Regions from separate parts of the Caballeronia sp. LZ043 genome, predicted to be linked through region 3. Evidence: predicted binding sites of a transcription regulator. Region 3 holds the regulator's gene; each other region holds the start of a gene.
The links. Region 3 encodes LexA, which represses DNA repair genes until DNA is damaged. Its sites were predicted from a motif close to ACTGTATNNNNATACAGT; they were not measured.

Region 1: the regulator LexA is predicted to act here: its motif matches at 1,297-1,314, upstream of imuA (translesion DNA synthesis-associated protein ImuA).
Region 2: the regulator LexA is predicted to act here: its motif matches at 2,640-2,657, upstream of dinB (DNA polymerase IV).

The regions. Positions count from the first base shown of each region.
Region 1 is NZ_JARUXT010000057.1:177,511-181,646, reverse strand. Features, by position in the region: gene QCE64_RS37350 (SOS response-associated peptidase family protein) at 1-439, opposite strand, end outside; gene QCE64_RS37345 (hypothetical protein) at 478-834, opposite strand; gene imuA (translesion DNA synthesis-associated protein ImuA) at 1,341-2,054, shown strand; gene QCE64_RS37335 (DNA polymerase Y family protein) at 1,978-3,441, shown strand; gene QCE64_RS37330 (error-prone DNA polymerase) at 3,456-4,136, shown strand, end outside.
Region 2 is NZ_JARUXT010000004.1:226,798-230,933, forward strand. Features, by position in the region: gene QCE64_RS28750 (ATP-binding protein) at 1-658, shown strand, start outside; gene QCE64_RS28755 (response regulator transcription factor) at 822-1,505, shown strand; gene QCE64_RS28760 (DUF3563 family protein) at 1,528-1,713, opposite strand; gene QCE64_RS28765 (hypothetical protein) at 1,994-2,359, shown strand; gene dinB (DNA polymerase IV) at 2,760-3,938, shown strand; gene QCE64_RS28775 (TauD/TfdA family dioxygenase) at 4,069-4,136, shown strand, end outside.
Region 3 is NZ_JARUXT010000001.1:1,354,672-1,358,807, forward strand. Features, by position in the region: gene QCE64_RS06090 (universal stress protein) at 1-309, shown strand, start outside; gene QCE64_RS06095 (DUF2939 domain-containing protein) at 340-942, opposite strand; gene QCE64_RS06100 (hypothetical protein) at 1,040-1,369, opposite strand; gene lexA (transcriptional repressor LexA) at 1,594-2,271, opposite strand; gene QCE64_RS06110 (sulfate ABC transporter substrate-binding protein) at 2,530-3,564, shown strand; gene cysT (sulfate ABC transporter permease subunit CysT) at 3,664-4,136, shown strand, end outside.

The DNA.
Region 1 (4,136 bases), on a different contig from region 3:
CGATGATCAGCACCGGCGCATAGTGTCCGGGAAAGATTCGGGAGTCGCGATCCTTGGGTGTTGTGCGCCGCAGGTCGTCGAGGCGACGAAGAGCGGAATCGATCTTATCGGTGGCGATACGGCGGCTTTCTGTCGCCGCTTTCGTGACCTTGGTCTGTAACGCACGCTCGGCATCGGCGAGGCGGGTGCGCTGCTTGAAAAGATCCTGTTCGAGGGTGTTCGCCTGCCCTGTGTTGAAACGATCGATGAATTCCTTGATCTGGCGTTCGTCGTCGTTATCTGGATGAAGAAATGCGTCCTCCATCGCTTTCGGGATCTTGGCTTTGCTGCCTTCGGCGCGTTCCCAGAACAGACGCGCGAACTCGCGGATATCCATCTGTGCGCCAAACATCTTCACGTAGCGTCGATAGTCCGCCTGGATCTGCGCCGAGTAGCACACTGCCGCCTCCTGTAAGGTTCAGCTGTTTGCCTGATCGTCTATGTTGCCGTGCCGGTTGCTTCGCGGCACAGCTTCATCATCTTCTGGACCACCGTGCTCGCATGGTTCAACCCCATGTCGCCAGTGAAGAGCACCGGTACATCGGATTGACGGAGGGCGATCCCTGCGCTCTTCAGGTCACGGCGGGCAATTTTGAGGGCCAATTGTCCGATGCGCACGCGCTCCGGCCAGCTCATCGTAATGAGGTTTCGCTTAAGCCAAATGCGGCAGCTATCCACGGCGTGATCCACCCGCCACTCCTGTGTCAGCGCATGCGAGGCGGCAAGCGTCGCCACCAGAAAGCACAAGAGGTCGGCCCGCGCGCCATTCAGCTCGTCAATATCGGGTAGATCCATGGCACTCCTCGTGTGTTCTTAACATACTAGCCGCCTTCGTCGGCTCCGTTCGCCACCTCGCGAAATCAGCCGTTTCGACTGCCCGCTTGTACGCAAGTGCGGTTGGCTTGCTCACTTTCAACGACCTGAATCGATCGCGCGCTGCAGGCAACTCCGCTTCACCGCGCGATCGATCCCATCAGGCGTAGTCGCGGCGGCCCCACACTGTCGTAGCCCGACAACGGTTTGAACTCGTCGGGCGACCCTGCCCCCACGGGTCAGCCATTCTCTTGCAAATAAGGCTCGCCGACATTTGCATAGGCAACAGCCTCATCAATCGTCATGTCGCCAGACGTCTCGCACAGCTTGGCGACGGGGTCGTCGACCTCGGGCGTCGGTGTCTCGGAGCAAGCATAGGGGTCAAGTTTCTGCGGCTAAATAAAAGGTGCAGATCACCGCTCCGATTTCTGCGCTACACTCGATACTGTACATTTATACAGTGGTTTCGCGCCCCTCTATTACCGACCATGGCCGCTTTGCCTAAACACATCGAGTCGATTCACCCGGCGCTTTGGCGTGGGTCTCAGCTCGCGCGTGCCCATGGCAAAACCATCGATACCGGCTACGCCGCGCTGTCGGCGGAACTGCCGGGTGGCGGTTGGCCGGTTGGAGTGCTGGTGGAATTACTGGTGCAACAGCCAGGCATCGGAGAGATGCGCTTGCTCAACCCTGCACTCGTTGCCTCAAGCAAACGGCCAGTCGCCCTGTTACAGGCGCCGCACGTGCCGAACAGCTTGGCGTTCGCCTATCTGGGCGTGCCGCTGGACAAGCTCATGATGTTGCGCGCGCCCAAGACAGCGGACGCCCTTTGGTGCGCCGAGCGTGTGCTGAACGCACGAAGTTGCGGTGCACTACTCGTCTGGCAGCAGCATATCCGGTCTGAAGCATTGCGGCGCTTGCATCTGGCGGCACAAGCAACGGAAACCCTCCTGATTCTGGTCCGACCGCTTGCCGCTGCCCAGGATTCATCGCCTGCGACGTTACGGCTCGGTATACGGCCGGCCGATGGCGGAATCGTCGTCGACGTGATCAAGAGACGAGGACCCACGCGCACCGACCAACTCTCCATCCACCTTCAACCTTCACCGATTCTGCTCAGCCCTCATGGCCGTGTTCGTCGCCATCTTCCTGCCCCGGCTTTCGCTGGAGGTGTTTCGGCCGAGGTACTCGCCTCGGGCTGAACACGGCTGTGTCGTGCTCGAACGTGACAAAGTCATTGTGCTTGATCAGGTGGCAAGAGAGGCAGGGGTAATGGTAGGCATGAAGCGCGGTGGCGTCACGACGCTCGCGGTGGATGCGTTGATGTTTGACCGCAGCCCCACGCGCGAGCTTGATGTGCAACGCGAAGTCGCGTTCGCGCTGCTGCGCTTTTCGCCTCAGGTAGCGGTGCGGGAAGAAGAAACGATCGTCGTGGACGTGACCGCAAGTCTGCGTCTGTTCGGCGGCATCCGACACGTTTGCCGACAGATCCGAGAGACGGTCAACACGATCGGCGTGACCGCCCGCATGAGCGTCGCGCCTACGGGCCAAGGCGCGTGGCTTCTCGCCAAACGCGGCCGCCGGCGGGTACTCAAAATGGCCTCGCTTGAACGCAGTCTCGGGGAGCTTCCTTTCATGGTGGTCCCCGAAGTTCGGTCTTTTGGGGACTGGTTCAACGGCCTAGGTTGTCAAGTGCTCAACGATGTTCGTCGCCTGCCACGGGCAGGACTTAAAAAGAGGTGCGGAGTGGATTTACTGGATTCGCTTGACCGCGCCTATGGCCTGTCACCGGAACTCTACGAGTGGCTGGAGCTGCCGCCTTCGTTCAGCGCGCGCACCGAGTTGCCTGATCGCGTCGAGCATGCGGAAGCGATTCTGTTTTCCGCGCGACGGCTGATCGTGCAGTTGTGCGGTTGGTTGAGCGCGCAGCAGCTCGCGCTCACGCAGGCGACGATCACGCTCGAACATGAACGCGGCCGTCAGGCGATCGAGCCGACGACGATCGATATTGCGCTTGCCGAGCCGACACGGCAGGAAGAGCATCTCGTTCGTCTGTTGAAGGAACGCCTCGGCCGTATGGAACTTGAGGCAGCCGTGATTGCCCTGCGCCTGACAGCATCGAAAGTGGAGCCGGCAGAGCCGCCGAGCGACTCGCTGTTCCCTGAGCCCGGCGGATCGGCGCAAGATCACAATCGCTTGCTCGAACTGCTGGTCGCGCGGCTTGGCGCCGAAAGCGTCTTGCGGCCTGCACCGACTTCGGACCATCGCCCCGAACATGCGAATCAGTGGGTACCGGTGCAGGCGGCAACGAAAGCGTGCCCTCCTCCCGCCGAACTTCCCCGGCCGACGTGGCTGCTTGACGCGCCCGTGCGGCTAATGATCAAGCATCACCGACCGTTCTACGGGTCCCCGCTCAAACTCGTCTCGACGGGCGAGCGCATTGAGGCCGGGTGGCACGACGGTGAACTGGTGTCGCGCGACTACTATGTCGCCGAGGCCGCGGATAAAAGCTGCTACTGGATCTACCGTGAACGACCGAGCGTGAAGACGGAAGAAGTCCGCTGGTTCCTCCACGGGCTGTTTGGATAATCGGTGGTGTTGCCGTGGATCTCTTTTCGTCAACGCTTCCTGACTACGCGGAGCTTTTCGCGTTCACGAACTTCTCGTTTCTGCATGGCGCATCGCACGGCGAGGAGCTTGTGCTGCGTGCGTCGCAACTCGGCTATTCGGGCCTTGCGATCACCGACGAGTGTTCACTCGCCGGCGTCGTGCGCGCGCACGTGCAGGCCAAGCAAGAAAAGCTGCCGCTCATCATTGGCTCCTACTTTCGACTCGTCCACGCTGACAAGCGTCCGGCATTCGGCCTTATCCTGCTTGCACAGAACCGTAACGGCTACGGCAACCTGTCCGAGCTGATCACGCTCGGGCGCATGCGCGCAACGAAAGGCACTTACCTGCTCACGCCGCACGATCTGTCGAAGCCCGACAAGGACTACACACACTTGCGCGGCATGTCCGATTGTCTGGCAATCCTCGTGCCGGACTTTCCGGCGAAAGAAGAGGCGCTCTCCGCGCAGGTCGAATGGCTCAACGAGACGTTTCCGTCGCGCGGCTGGGTCGGTCTGATCCTGCATCAACGCGCGATGGATGATATTCACCGCGGCAGCGTCGAGTATGTCGCGGAGCAACATCGGGTGCCGGTGGTCGCGCTGGGCAATGTGGTCATGCATGTGCGCTCCCGCAAACCACTCCAAGACACGATGACGGCGATCCGCGTCGGCAAG
Region 2 (4,136 bases), on a different contig from region 3:
GCTCACCGCGCTGCAGTTGCAGGCGGACAATCTGGCGCCGCATATCGCTCCGGGCAATCAGGAACGCTTCCAGGAACTGCGCAAGGGCATCGCGCGCAGCGGCAAGCTGATCGCGCAACTGCTGCGTCTGGCGCGCGCCGATGCGCCCGTGAACGGCGCCGCGCCGCTCGCGCGCGTGGATCTGTCGGAAGTCGTGACGGGCGCGGTCGCCGATGTCCTGCCGATCGCCATCGCCCGTGGCCTCGATATCGGCGCCGAGGAGATGGTGAGCGCGCACGTCCGGGCCATCGAGACGGACTTGGGCATGGCGGTGAAGAACCTGGTGTCGAACGCGGTGCGCTATACGCCCGATGGCGGCACCATCGACCTGCGCATGCGGCGCGACGGCGAACGGGTGTGGATCGACGTGATCGATACCGGGCCGGGCATCGACGAGGCCTTGCTGCCGCGCGTCTTCGACCGCTTCTTTCGGGCCTGTCCGGATATCGAGGGCAGCGGGCTCGGGCTGTCGATCGTCAAGGCGATCGCCGCGCGCTACGGCGGCGACGTCATGCTGCGCAACCGCGATGACGGGCAATCGGGGATCGTCGCGTCGATCGGCTTCGTGACCGAGGCCGTCACGGAAAACCTGACCGCCCCCGATCCCGTCTGCGCCTGAACGAGACGGCGCGAGACGGCGCAATTTGCGCCGATTACAATGCATTCGCTGCGGGACACGCGGGGTGCATCGTCCCGTTGCAATGCCGGCGCGCGAGGCGCGTCATTCCTGTCCGCATGGCGGCGCCGTGCGGTCCGTTGGATTTCACGGGGCGGGGTAGAGCATGCGCATTCTTCTCATCGAAGACGACATCCAGATCGGCACGAGCCTCATGCGGGCCTTGAAGGACGCGGACTATGCCGTCGACTGGGTGCGTGACGGCCAGGCGGGCCGCGAGGCGCTGGGCGCCGCCGACTACACCGTGGTGCTGCTCGATCTCGGCCTGCCGGGCATGAGCGGTATCGAACTGCTGCGGCAGGCGCGCTCGGCCGGCAACGCGACACCGGTACTGATCCTCACCGCACGCGACGACCTCGATACGCGCGTCCAGGGCCTCGATCTCGGCGCCGACGACTATCTGCTCAAACCCTTCGACATGCCGGAACTGCTCGCGCGCATCCGCGCCGTGCTGCGTCGCAAGGCGGGCTACGCGGTGTCCCGTCTCGGCGACGATTCCATCAACCTCAATCTCGACCAGCGCACGCTCACTTGTGGCGAAACGTCGGGCGTGCTGTCGGCGCGGGAATTCGCGCTGATGCATGCGCTGCTCGAACGTCCCGGCACCATCTTCTCGCGCGACCAGTTGGAAGACCGGCTGTACGGCTGGGGCAAGGAAGTGGAGAGCAACGCCGTGGACGTGCTCATCCATTCCGTGCGCAAGAAATTCGGCGCGAGCGTGATTCGCAACGTGCGCGGGCTCGGCTGGACCGTGATGCTCGGACAGGCCGGCCACGAGGACACCAGGTAACGCACCGGGCCACGCGCAGGTTTCAGCGCCGGTCGCCGTGATGCCCGATCTCGCCGCAAAAATGCATGCTGTACGAATGATCCTGTTCCTCGACCTGCCGCATGCGGCGTTCGAGGTCGGCGAGATCGGTGGAGGAGGACAGATAGTCTTCCTGCGCGTCGTGGCTGGAAAAGAAGCTGCCGAGTGACTTCGAGAAACGTTCGAACATGATGGACTCCCGTCGTGATTAATGGCCTGTACCGCGGGCCGACAGAAGCAGATTAGGCCGCGTCCATTAGCGAAGAATGAGCGCGCGCGGGCACGCGCAATGCGCTTCCCATGGCATGCATCAGCGTTCGCCAGCGCACTGTCGGCGGGGCCGTGCAGCGTGAACGCACTGCCGCGCCGCACCATCCCGTGATATCGTCTTTCATACGGTTTCAAAGCGGGTTTTCAAGCGGAACGCCGCGCGTTTCGCGCATTCATCGATCGTCTTCGTGAAGGCCGCCATGAACGATGTGCCCCGTACCCTCAGTGCCCGCGACCGCATCGAGTTGCTCTGCTGGCTCACGTGCGGCAGCCTCGGCGCGTTCTACCTGAACGGTGTCTGGCCGGCCGCCACCTTCCACGTGCAGGCGGCGCACAAGTGGCTGGACCGGCATCAGCGGCTGGCCGACTGGCTGACCATCGCCAAGCTCGCGGCCATCGCGCGGGACATCGCCACGCAGCATTGCGCGCTGCTCGAAGCGGACTGGGCGCGGGATGCCGTCGAAGAGATTCTCGACAGCGAAGACCTCAACTATCAATCGGATGTCGTGCGGCAGGTGTTCGACGATTGCCGCCGGGCGCTCGCGGAGAAGCGGACGCCGGAGTGAGGCACGCTCCTGGCCCGGGCGTTCAGCGGCGATGGTCCTGACCGCGCGCAAGCGTGCAACGGGAGCCGTGCCCGCCCCGCGACGGCGTAGCGGGCGGCGTCTGGAACGCCAGCTTTTCGATTCTCATATCCATAACGTACCTCGCCGCCGAGGTTGCGCCTGGCGGGTTTCATCATCATCCCATCACCAGCCGGGAGGTTTGTCTTCCTTTGGATGCTGTGTCACGGGCATTTTCAGTAAGCGATCCTGCTGCCGTTTAACAGCCTCCCTAGCGCAAATCACTGTATGAATGTACAGTAGCGCCATCCCTCGTTTCGCAGCGCCGCGCAACGCGCACTCCCATGTTCCATGCGTTGAAACCTGTCGTTTGCGCATCGGACGCGGCGCACCGGCCGCGCCGATGAACCCGCAAGCTCCGCATCCGGCGCCGCGCCGCATCGCGCATCTCGACATGGATGCGTTCTTCGCATCGGTGGAGCTGCTGCGTTATCCCGAACTGCGGGGCATGGCGGTGGTCGTGGGCGGCGGCCGCAGCGCCACGCCGGAAACGCTGCCCGACGGCACGCGCCGCTTTCGGCGGCTGCGCGACTACGCGGGGCGGGGCGTCGTCACCACATCAACTTACGAAGCGCGCAAGTTCGGCGTGTTTTCCGCGATGGGCATGATGAAGGCCGCGCAACTCGCGCCGGACGCCATCCTGCTGCCCACCGATTTCGAGTCGTACCGCCATTACTCGCGGCTTTTCAAGGCGGCCGTCGCCACTTTTACGTCGCAGATCGAGAATCGCGGCATCGATGAAATCTATATCGATGTCGGCGACCTGCCCGGCGAGCCCGCCGAGATCGGCCGCCGCATGAAGGATGCCGTGCACGAGGCCACCGGGCTGACGTGTTCCATCTGCATCGCGCCGAACAAGCTGCTCGCGAAGATCGGCTCCGAACTCGACAAGCCCGACGGCCTCACCATCCTGACGATGGACGACCTGCCCACCCGCATCTGGCCGCTCGCCGCGCGCAAGGTGAACGGCATCGGGCCGAAGGCGAACGAGCGGCTGGCGGCGCTCGGCATCCATACGGTGGGCGACATCGCCGCCGCCGATCCCGGCTTGCTGCAGACGCACTTCGGCCGCACTTACGCGGCGTGGCTGGCCCGCATCGCGCAAGGCGAGGACGACCGGCCCGTGGTCACCAGCTCCACGCCGAAGTCGATGAGCCGCGAAACCACCTTCGAGCGCGATTTCCATCCGAAGCAGGACCGTGCGACGCTGTCCGCCGAGTTCACCGCGCTCTGCACGCGCGTTGCCGACGATCTCCAGCGCAAGGGTTATGTCGGCCGCACGGTGGGCATCAAGCTGCGTTTCGACGACTTCCGCACCGTCACGCGCGACCTGACCGTGCCGGTCGCGACGGCCGATCCCGTCGAGATTCGCCGCGCCGCGACCGAATGCCTGAAGCGCATCGTGCTCGAACGGCGCATTCGTCTGCTCGGCGTGCGCGTCAGCGCGCTGGCGGGCCACGACGAGAGCGCGCCCGTCGAACCGATGCAGGTGGAACTGCCGTTCGACGCCCCCGGCGAGTGAGCCGGCGCGACAGGCTTATGACGCGCGCAGATAAGCACATGTCAGATGCTTCGTTGTAGGCTGCTGTGCCGCACGCTAGATTGTTCGCTTCCCCGAAGTGACCGATTCGAACCATTCGACCGTGACGACCCTGACCGCTTCTCAAGACGCCGACATTCAGGCATCCGCCGCCGATCAACCCATCGAGATCCGTCCATT
Region 3 (4,136 bases):
GACATCCTTCAGGAAGGCGTCGACTGGTTGCGCGAACGCGGTTTGCCGGCGCAGGGACACTTCGCGTTCGGCCATCCGATCGACGAGATTGCGGCGCTCGCCGAACAGCTGAACGTGGATCTGGTGGTCGTCGGGCACCGCTGCCGCAATGGACTCGCGCGCTGGTGGATGGGCGCGGGCAACACGCCGCTGCTCGATCGCGTGAAGTGCAGCATTCTGGTCGCAGTGTGTCAGGCGGGTGAGTCGACCGAGGCGGAAGAAGAGGCCGCCATGGCGGCCCGGCCTGTGAAGGCGGAAGCGGGCGCCTGAACGACGCTTCAGCGACGCTTCAGAAACGCCTCAGCCGTCCAGATTCACCGCGACGAGCTTCCATGACACGAGGCCATCGCGATGAAAGATGGCCGAGTAACGGGCGTCGCCGGCGCCGTGCTGATAGGTCACGGCGAAGGTATTCAAGTCGCGATAGCCCGCGGTGGTGGCAGGCGGTTTCGGCGCGGCTTCGGGTGTCGGGGCGGCGCTGCCCGATGCCGGTGCTGCGGATGAAACCGCCGCCTCGTTCGTTCCGGCCGGCGGCGGGCGTTCGCCGGGGGTGCCGCGCGGCGGGATGCCGTTGAGAATGGCCGCGACGCCGTCAGGCGTGGCATAGGTGTCCACCAGCGGACCGACGACCGCCGCGCCGATCATCGCGCCGATGATGGCGAGCGGATTTCCGTTTTTCTGGATATCCACACGCCGCGTGAGCAAGGCGGCGACTTGCTCCTTGAGGCTCGCGCGCAGCGCGGGGTAATCGACGTATTCATTGACCGTCTGCGCGTCGCGCGCATCGGCTGCGCGCTTGAGGCGATTCAACGCGATATAGGGCGATGCATAGATATAGCCCAGCAGTCCGATGACGATCAGGACGACGAGCGCGGTCAGGATGGAGCGGGTAGTGCGGGACATGCGGTGAAAGGGCCTCGCGCGGAACGTGAATCCCGATTGACCGCGCAAGGGCCCGATAAATCCCGCGAACCCGAAATCGGCGTCTGCCGGAACCCGCTTACGCGAGGATCCCGCCCGCCAGCCCGGCGCTTTCCTCCGCGATGCAGCGGTCGATCATGCGCGACACTTCATCGATCTTGCCGACCAGGATCACGCGCGATTGTCCGCGATACACGCGCACCGGCGCGCGTTCGGCTGCTTCCGCATGCACGCCGCTGTTCAGCGAAACCCGCGCAAACGCCGGCTGACGCGACGGCAGTGCGGGCATGTCCGTCTCGAAGAGATCCGGCGTGGTTTCGGCGCGCGGCATGCCGCACGAAATCAGCGTGCGCAGATGACGCAGACGGCCGAATTGGCGGAAGGGCAACAAGCGGGCGAAACGTTCCATGGTGACTCTCCAGACGATAGGGCGCACAGCGGCCCGCCGCGAACGGTGGCCGTCATGCTGGTTTTTTCGGTTGAACGCCCGGGTGAGCGTCGCTGCGGTTGGTGAGTTGATATTCCGCTATTACCAGGACATTTCTTGTCTCAGTGAGACAGGCGAAACATAAAAACTTCCAATCTTTTCTGAGGCTTGGTCTCACCACGCTCACCACCGCGTATGCCGGAATATCAGAACTCGCCGGAGCGAATCAGGCCGACCGCGATGCCTTCGAGCGCGAACTCGCCGCTGCCGGAGCGCACGAAAATGTTCTCGTAGTCCGGATTCTCGGCGATCAGTTCGACGCCATCGCGATGACGCTTCCAGCGCTTCACCGTCACGTCGTCGCCCAGACGCGCGACCACGATTTGCCCGTCCTTCGCTTCGGTGCGCTTTTGCACGGCCAGCAGGTCGCCGTCGAGAATGCCCGCGTCGCGCATGGACAGCCCGCGCACCTTCAGCAGGTAGTCCGGCTTGCTCGAAAACAGCGCAGGGTCGCAGGCGTAGTGCTGCGAGATGTGCTCCTGCGCGAGGATGGGACTACCGGCCGCGACCCGGCCGACCAGCGGCAGCGAAAGCTGCATGATGCTCGCATGCGGCAGCGTGAACTGATGCGGCACGTCTTCCGGCCGCTCGATGCGCGCTGAGTCGCTCAGCAGGCGAATGCCGCGCGACGAGCCCGCCGCGAGTTCGATCACGCCCTTGCGCGCCAGCGCCCGCAAATGCTCCTCGGCCGAATTGGCCGAACTGAAGCCGAGTTCGGCGGCGATCTCGGCGCGCGTGGGCGGGAAGCCCGTACGCTCGATCGCGCGCTGGATCAACTCGAACACCTGCTGCTGCCGCGCGGTGAGTTTGGATGTCTTGTTCACTGGCTCGGACCCCTGGGGCACTGTATGGATGGACAGGTGACTGTATTTTTATACAGTATTCCGCGCTTTTCAAGCTTTACTTTAAGTTCGGTTGTGCAGGCCCGCAGCGAGCGCGTTCGAGCCCCAGCCACCCTTTCTACGTAGAGGAATAAGCTTCTTAGCAGTTTCACGTATAAAAAAGTGACAAACGATTATTTCTAATCATATAGACCCGTCGTTAGACTGATTCCGTCAATTCGATAAGACGGAGAACGGGGAATGCAAAGCTTGAAATGGGGATTGGGTCGGGGCGCGCGACGCCTGCTCGCGGCGGCTGCGCTGACAGCGGCGGGCATCGGCATGGCGGCGTCCGCGAGCGCGGAGACATCGTTCCTGAACGTGTCCTACGATCCGACGCGCGAGCTCTATCAGGACTTCAATCAGGCCTTCGCGAAGAAGTGGAAGGCCGAGACGGGCGAGACCGTCACCTTCAAGCAGTCCCACGGCGGCTCCGGCGGCCAGGCGCGCGCGGTCCTCGACGGCCTGCAGGCCGATGTCGTCACCCTCGCGCTGGCGTACGACATCGACGCCCTCGCGGGCAAGGGCCTCGTCAACGCAGACTGGCAGAAACGCCTGCCGGACAATGCCTCGCCGTACACCTCGACCATCGTGTTCCTGGTGCGCAAGGGCAATCCGAAGCACATCAAGGACTGGGACGACCTGGCGAAGCCGGGCGTGTCCATCGTTACGCCGAATCCCAAGACCTCGGGCGGCGCGCGCTGGAACTACCTGGCCGCGTGGGCGTATGCGCAGCACAAGCCGGGCGGCAACGAGCAGACCGCGAAGGACTTCGTGACGAAGCTCTACAAGAATGCAGGCGTGCTCGATTCCGGCGCGCGCGGCGCAACGACGAGCTTCGTGCAGCGCGGTCAGGGCGACGTGCTGATCGCGTGGGAGAACGAGGCGTTTCTGTCGCTGAAGGAGTTCGGTCCGGAGAAATTCGAGATCGTGGTGCCGTCGGTGAGCATCCTGGCGGAGCCGCCGGTCGCGGTGGTGGACAAGGTCGTCGACAAGCACGGCACCCGCAAGCTCGCCGAGGCGTATCTCAAGTATCTGTATAGCGACGAAGGCCAGCAGATTGCCGCGCGCAATTTCTATCGGCCGCGTTCGAAGACGGTGCCGGCCGAGCTCACGAAGCAGTTTCCGAAGCTGAAGCTTTACACCATCGACGATACGTTCGGCGGCTGGGCCAAGGCGCAGAAGACGCACTTTGCCGACGGCGGCGTGTTCGACTCGATCTATCAGCCGCAGTAAGGACAGGTCCCGGCGACGCGGCGCACTCATGACGCCGCGCGTCGTTCATGCAGTACCCGGCAGCACGCGCCTCCCCCGGCGCAAAAGGAAGACTCAAGGATGACGACCCTCACATTCAGGAAGCCGAGCGCCTTGCCCGGCTTCGGCCTGACCCTCGGCATCACGCTGGCTTATCTGAGCCTCGTGGTGCTGATTCCGCTTGCGGCCACCTTCGCGAAGACCGCGACGCTCGACTGGGCCCAGTTCGTCCGCGCGGTCACGTCGCCGCGCGTGCTGGCCTCGTACCGGCTGACCTTCAGCGCGGCGCTCGGCGGCGCGCTCATCAACGCCGTGTTCGGCTTTCTCGTCGCGTGGGTGCTGGTGCGCTACACGTTCCCGTTCAAGCGCATCGTCGATGCCATCGTCGACCTGCCGTTCGCGCTGCCCACGTCGGTCGCGGGCATCTCGCTCGCCGCGGTCTATGCGAGCAACGGCTGGGTGGGCCAGTATCTCGCGCCGCTCGGCATCAAGGTCGCCTTCAAGCCGCTCGGCGTGCTGGTCGCGCTGACGTTCATCGGCTTGCCGTTCGTCGT